Regions from separate parts of the Devosia sp. 2618 genome, predicted to be linked through region 2. Evidence: predicted binding sites of a transcription regulator. Region 2 holds the regulator's gene; each other region holds the start of a gene.
The links. The regulator LexA, encoded in region 2, represses DNA repair genes until DNA is damaged. The targets are predictions, from matches to a motif close to TGTTCNNNNTGTGTTCNG.
Positions count from the first base shown of each region.

Region 1: ABIE28_RS19395 (ImuA family protein) is a predicted target of LexA. The motif match lies at 739-756, and genes of this name have one in related genera.
Region 3: ssb (single-stranded DNA-binding protein) is a predicted target of LexA. The motif match lies at 1,051-1,068, and genes of this name have one in related genera.

Region 1 covers NZ_JBEPOO010000001.1:3,918,290-3,920,553, forward strand. Annotated here, with positions in the region: gene ABIE28_RS19385 (hypothetical protein) at 1-75, shown strand, start outside; gene ABIE28_RS19390 (tellurite resistance TerB family protein) at 88-528, opposite strand; gene ABIE28_RS19395 (ImuA family protein) at 774-1,574, shown strand; gene ABIE28_RS19400 (Y-family DNA polymerase) at 1,465-2,264, shown strand, end outside.
Region 2 covers NZ_JBEPOO010000001.1:1,292,783-1,295,046, forward strand. Annotated here, with positions in the region: gene ABIE28_RS06515 (IlvD/Edd family dehydratase) at 1-205, shown strand, start outside; gene ABIE28_RS06520 (cold-shock protein) at 512-724, opposite strand; gene lexA (transcriptional repressor LexA) at 1,107-1,820, opposite strand; gene ABIE28_RS06530 (molybdopterin molybdotransferase MoeA) at 1,929-2,264, opposite strand, start outside.
Region 3 covers NZ_JBEPOO010000001.1:1,606,988-1,609,251, reverse strand. Annotated here, with positions in the region: gene uvrA (excinuclease ABC subunit UvrA) at 1-666, opposite strand, end outside; gene ssb (single-stranded DNA-binding protein) at 1,204-1,728, shown strand; gene ABIE28_RS08010 (diguanylate cyclase domain-containing protein) at 1,793-2,264, opposite strand, start outside.

The DNA of each region.
Region 1 (2,264 bases), 2.6 Mb from region 2:
GCGGCCGATAAATCCGGCACGTTCGACTGCGACAAGGACGAGATCGAAACGATTGGAAAATTCACCGCCTGGTAGCAGCGGGGCGGATCAGGCCTTTTCGGCCTTGCCGATCTGATTGCGCAAAATGGTGCGGTCACGGCTCGAGACGCCAATCAGTTCGGCAATGCGCCAGACCAGATTGTCTTCAAGCTCGTGATTGTTCTTGTCGGCAAACACCACCAGCCACATCATGCGGATGATTTCGATACGGTCATCCATTTCGAGCTGGGTGATCGACGAGGTGAATTTGTAAAAATCCACCGCCTCGGCATCGCGCAGCGCCGCTTCCTTGATCAGCTTGTCCACGGACGGCTCGTCCATGTCATAATGATCCATCAGCGCGGTTTTGATCGCCTGGCGTTCTTCATCCTTCATCTGCCCGTCGACGGCGGCCAGATGCACCAGCAGCGCAGCGACGGCCAGCTTGGGGTCGTTGTTGGACAGGGCGGTTTCTGGCTTGTTGAACAGGCGGGTAATGGCCTCGAACATGGCGCAAGCCTCCTTGCTGGAGCGGGTTGAACGGCGATGAGGTGCACGCCGGAAGGCAAGCCATCCAGCGTTAGCAGCCTGCCCGATTTCCGTGAATGGGCTGTGACCCCTGTCACGCGGTCTTGACCGGGCTTGATGCGGAAGGGTCACACAAGGACGGATGGGGACACAACAAAAAGGACTCGACTCCGGGAACATCAGGAGTCATCATGTTCCTGTTTTGTTCACATCAGAAGGTGGTGCGCATGTCCGCCCCCGACCGCCTCCAGCGCATCGCCGCGCTGCGCGACACCATTGCCGATATCGAGCGCAAACCCGCGCTGGCCGAGGCACGGGTGGTGGTGGAGGCCGAGGACGGACGCTTTCCCAAACTGGCCGGTGGCCTGCTGCAGGAAGTGTTCACCGATGACCGGCGCAATACCGGGGCAAGCCTTGGTTTTGCTCTGGCGCAGATGGGAGGGTTGCTGACGCAAAGGCGTATTGCGGTGATCTATCTGCAGCTGGCCGACGAGGCGCAAAAGCTCGGTCTGCCCTATGGGCCGGGTCTTGGCCATTTCGGCATTGATCCCGGCGCGATGGTGCTGGTGCGTCCGGCCAACATGGCCGAACTGCTCTGGGCCGCCGAGGAGGCCATTGCTTGTCGGGCGGTGGCCGGCGTGGTCGCCGACATTGCCGGGCACCAGAAGCTGCTCGATTTTACCGCCAGCCGACGCCTCAGCCTCAGGGCTGCTGAGGCCGGCAGTTCGATATTTCTGCTGCGCTACGGCACGCAACGACAAAGCAGCGCGGCGCAGTTGCGCTGGCATCTGCTGCCGGGGCGCAGTGGACGAAAACAATATGATGATCGGGCACCCGGCCCGGCGCGCTGGCAGGTGCGGCTCGAACGCGGATCGCTTGTCAGACAGCATGCCGAATGGGTGCTCGGATGGACTGAAAATGGATTTTCAAACTTCACTCCTCGACATGGGCAACCGGTCCGACCGGCCACGCCGCTTTCTGGTGCTATTCCTGCCAACCTGGCCCACCGACTACCTGAAACGGGTTGATCCAACGCTTGCCGCCCCCTTGGCGCTTTACGAAAAAATCAAGGGCGGCCTCAGGATCGTTGCACTGGATAGCCAATCCGGTCAGGCCGGGGTCAGGCTTGGTCAAAGTCTGGCCGATGCGCGGGCTCTGGTGCCGGCGCTGGTCGCCAAGGAGATCAATCGCCCGCAGCTTGAGGCCGGCTTTGCCGATTTCGTCGACTGGCATTCCAATGCCAGCCCCATGGTCGCGGTGATGGAGGATGTCGGCCGGTTTGGCGACCTTGTGCTCGATATAACCGGGGTGGATCACCTGTTTGGCGGCGAGGCGCCGATGCTGCGCCTGTTGCTGACGCGGTTGCGCCTGCTGGGCTATACCGTGTCTGGCGCCATTGCACCGACGATTGGTGCGGCCTGGGCGATCAGCCACTTTGCCCGCAGCCAGGTGGTTGCGCCGGACGGCCTTGCCACATTGCTCGATACACTGCCGGTCGCGGCCCTTCGGCTCAATGAGCAACAGGTGGCGACACTGGCCCAAATGGGGCTGACGAGCATCGGGCAATTGCGTCAGCGGCCGCGCAAGCCGCTACAGGCCCGGTTCGGGCTATCGCTGCTGACCCGCATCGATCAGGCCTATGGTGCCATCAAAGAGCGGATGACGCCGCGCCTGCCGATAGCCGAATATCATGTCGAGCGCCGCTTTGCCGACCCGAT
Region 2 (2,264 bases):
TATACTGATCTCGGACGAGGAAATCGCGACGCGTCGGGCCGAACTCGAAGCCAACGGTGGCTACAAGTACCCCAAGCACCAGACGCCATGGCAGGAAATTCAGCGCGGTATCGTCGGCCAGCTCGGCGATGGCGCCATCCTCAAGCCAGCCGAAAAGTACCAGCGCATCGCCCAGACTTTTGGCGTGCCGCGCGACAATCACTGATTGGTTCGCTGAAAATGACGAAAGGCCCGCGCATCGCGCGGGCCTTTTTGTTTGGGATGAGTGGTGGCATGCCCTCGTGGTTCGAGGCTCGTCAGAACTCGCACCTCACCATGAGGGCTACTCGAACACTCGACCATATGAGTAGCCCTCATTGTGAGGCGGGAACGCAGCGACCCTCGAACCACCCTGAACTTGTCGAAGGAGGACGTGCCCCAAAGCTCAATGCACAAAAGAAAAGGCCACCGCGAAAAATCGCGATGGCCTCATCCGAGCTGCGCCGAAGCGCGCTCGCCAGTCTAGAAAAAACTAGAGCAGGGTCAGGTTGGTTGCCGATTCCTTGCCGTCACGGCCGGTCTCGAGCTCGTAGGTCACCTTGTCGTTCTCGTAGAGGCCCTGGAGGCCCGAACGCTGAACAGCCGAGATGTGGACGAAAGCATCCTTGCCGCCATTTTCTGGCGAGATGAAGCCGAAGCCCTTGGTGGTGTTGAAGAATTTAACGGTGCCGGTGATGAGGGCCATGATAGTTTCCTTTTGCTCGTAGCATCAGCGAACGAGCGGTTATCCAATGACAACATGCCAGAGGAAAATAACGTTCGCATGGTAGAGAAGGAAGCCACGGTCCGGCGAACCGGCATTAGGCAGCCGACTTAGGCTGAAAACGTATGCGACCTATATGGCACGGAATAGTCTATATTGCAAGATGGACGATATTGACAGTTTGCAGCCAACTGTGAAGCACATTTCAGCTTTTGTTCGAAGTGCTGACAAAACAACGACATATGCGACCGGGTGATTTCCGTCATCGGTTGCTGGCAGGCAAGGTGTCCCGGTCAAATTCGCGTGCGCGCCAACAAAAAGGGGCCGCGCCAACTGCGCAGCCCCATAGATCAGCAGCCGATGGTCAATACTTGCGAAGCAGACCCACAAGGCGTCCCTGTACCTTGACCCGGTCTGGTGGGAAGATACGCGTTTCGTAGGCGGGGTTGGCTGCTTCGAGCGCGATGGTGTTGCCCTTGCGGCGCAGCCGCTTCAACGTTGCTTCCTCATCGTCAACAAGTGCGACGATGATCTCGCCCGTGCTGGCGGCATCCTGCTTTTTGATGAGCACGGTGTCGCCATCGAAAATACCGGCGTCGATCATCGAGTCGCCGCGCACTTCGAGCGCGTAATGCTCACCGGCGCCGAGCATTTCGGGCGGCACCATGATGGTGTGGGTGTGATTCTCGATTGCCGAAATCGGCGTACCCGCCGCGATGCGGCCCATGACCGGAATGGAAATCGGCCTGGCATAATCCTCGGCCGCCGACATGCGCGAGGGGGGCGATGCGACCTTGCCCAGATTGCCTTCGATCACCGATGGCTCAAAGCGCGCCTTGCGGCCACCGAGCGAAGGGTTCATCGAATCGGGGAGTTTAACCACCTCCAGCGCGCGGGCCCGATTGGGCAGGCGGCGAATGAAGCCACGCTCTTCGAGCGCCGTTATCAGCCGATGAATGCCGGACTTGGATGCCAGATCAAGCGCATCCTTCATCTCATCAAAGGATGGAGGAATGCCGCTTTCCTTCATCCGTTCGTGGATGAACATCAGCAGCTCGTGTTGTTTGCGCGTGAGCATGGGCCCTCTCGGAGCGGGAATCGGAACATAGGCAGAACGACCATACGCGTTCCAGTTATGTTCTGCAATATGCCCAGCAAATTTCTGCTTTTGGCAGCGAGTTGTCCGTCAGAACCCGTCGAGCGGGATGGCCCGGACAATGGTTCCGGGCGACTGCCCAGGGTCAAATTCTGGCTGAATGATCAGCATATCGGCCTGCGCCAGCGACGAAGTATGGCCGCTATCGGTCTGCGCGATCGGCTGCAGCTGCGGGCCGGTCGGCGTCTGGATTAGATGGGCGCGCATGAAGTGGCGGCGGGCGGTGTTGGGCGGCGTGGGACCAGCCAGCGGCAGGCTCCACAGCGCGGGCTCAGGAAAGCCGAGGAAGGCGCGCAAAGCGGGGCGGATGAATACCATGGATGTGACCATGGCCGAGACCGGATTGCCGGGCAGGCCGAACACCAG
Region 3 (2,264 bases), 310 kb from region 2:
GCCGGAAATGTCTGGCCCGACCACCACGCGGTCGACCACGACTTCGATGTCATGCTTGAACTTCTTGTCGAGGGCAGGGGCTTCCTCGATCTCGTGGTATTCGCCGTCGATCTTGACGCGCTGGAAGCCCTTGCGCATCAGGTCGGCGAGTTCCTTTTTGTACTCACCCTTGCGGCCGCGCGCGATCGGCGCGAGCAGGTAAAGCCGCGTGCCTTCGGGCAGTTCCAGTACCTTGTCTACCATCTGGCTGACGGTCTGGCTTTCGATGGGCAGGCCGGTTGCGGGCGAATAGGGCACGCCGACGCGGGCAAACAGCAGGCGGAGATAGTCGTAGATCTCGGTGACCGTGCCAACGGTAGAGCGCGGGTTACGCGATGTGGTTTTCTGCTCGATGGAAATCGCGGGCGACAGGCCCTCGATATGCTCGACATCGGGCTTCTGCATCATCTCGAGGAACTGGCGCGCATAGGCGCTCAGCGATTCCACGTAGCGGCGCTGGCCTTCAGCATAGATGGTGTCGAATGCCAGCGACGACTTGCCGGACCCGGACAGACCCGTCATCACGATCAGGCTGTCGCGCGGCAATTTGAGGTCGATGCCCTTGAGATTATGTTCGCGGGCTCCGCGCACAATGATCTCACGGTTCTGGCTTGGCTTGGTGGTCATCAATTCAGTCCATGGCTCGGTGCGCCAGCAGGCTGCACCACGGCAAAGTCGATAATGGGCATTTGGTCAGGAAGACCAGATAAATAGGGGCGCCGCGCGCTTGCCACAAGCGGGGCAAACGCATGGCCGCCCGGCTTGCAGGTCACCTTAGCGTGTAGCTGACGACTTGCCAAAGCGGCATTGTTTGCGGTGAACATAAGCGGAACAATGCGGATTCGGTCAAGTCCGAAGATCATGCCGCGGTTTTGGAGCACGGCTACTGACAGGGTCTGTCAGCAGACAACAAAACGCCGCGCAGCTGGACGTGTGCACAAATGCCGCCAGCGAGCATTTCCAATGCGAGGCAGTGCCTCATGTGGAGGATGCTTGACTGGCCAAGATATATGGAACATAAAGAGAACAAATGAAGAGACACTTCTGTTCACAACTTCGCCAAGGCGCGGGCGGTGAGCGGCGCGCGGGAGTAAGGTGCCGCCGCTATGTAAGTGAGCGTCCTCGTGGGCAAAGGCCCGGGGACTGAATCGAAAGGAATGAGCGATGGCAGGCAGTGTGAACAAGGTCATCCTGGTGGGCAATCTCGGGGCTGACCCAGAAGTGCGCAACCTCCCAAGCGGGGGCAAGGTGGTGAATCTGTCGATCGCCACCTCGGAGAACTGGAAAGACAAGAACACCGGCGAACGCCGCGAAAAGACCGAGTGGCACCGTGTGGTGATCTTCTCGGAAGGTCTGACGCGCGTGGCCGAGAGTTATCTGCGCAAGGGCAGCAAGGTCTATATCGAAGGCCAGCTGCAGACCCGCAAGTGGCAGGACCAGTCCGGCGCCGACAAGTATTCGACCGAAATCGTGCTGCAGGGCTTCAACTCGAACCTGACGCTGCTCGACGGCCGCAACGACGCTGAAGGCGGCGGTGGCGGCGGCCAGGGTGGTGGTTATGGCGGCGGTGGCGGCGGCGACGGTGGTTTCCGTGGCGTGCGCGACAATGCCGGTGGCGGCGCGCGTCGTCCGGCCTCCAATGCACCGGCCTTCGAGCCAGGCGGCATGGACGACGATATCCCGTTCTAAGAACGCTGGATTATTTCAGAATGCAGAAAGGTCGCTTCGGCGGCCTTTCTTTTTGGCCTGAGTGTCAGGCGGCGATGGGGAAGGTCATTGTCGTGTTGCGACCGGCGGCCTTGGCTGCGTACAGCGCCGTATCGGCCTGCCGGAACAGGTCCTCGGCCGAACCGCCCCGATAGAGTGCAACGCCGACCGATGCACTTAACGCCATGGTGTGGCCCATGCGAGCGAGGGGTTGGGCGACCATTTCGACGATAGCCTGCGCCCGCTGCTCGATCTCGGCGAGGCTGAGGTCGGCACCCAGGAGCACGGCAAATTCATCGCCACCGATCCGCGCCACGAGTTCTGCCGTGCCGCTGCTCTCGGTCAGCCGCGCGGCGGCTTCCTTGATGCATTCATCGCCTAGCGCATGGCCGTGGGTGTCGTTGATCTGCTTGAAGCCATCAAGATCCATCAGCAGCAGCGCGCCGATCTGACGCTTGCTGGAGCCATCATTGAGCATGTCGAGGCGCGTCTGGAACTGGCTGCGATTGGCGAGACCG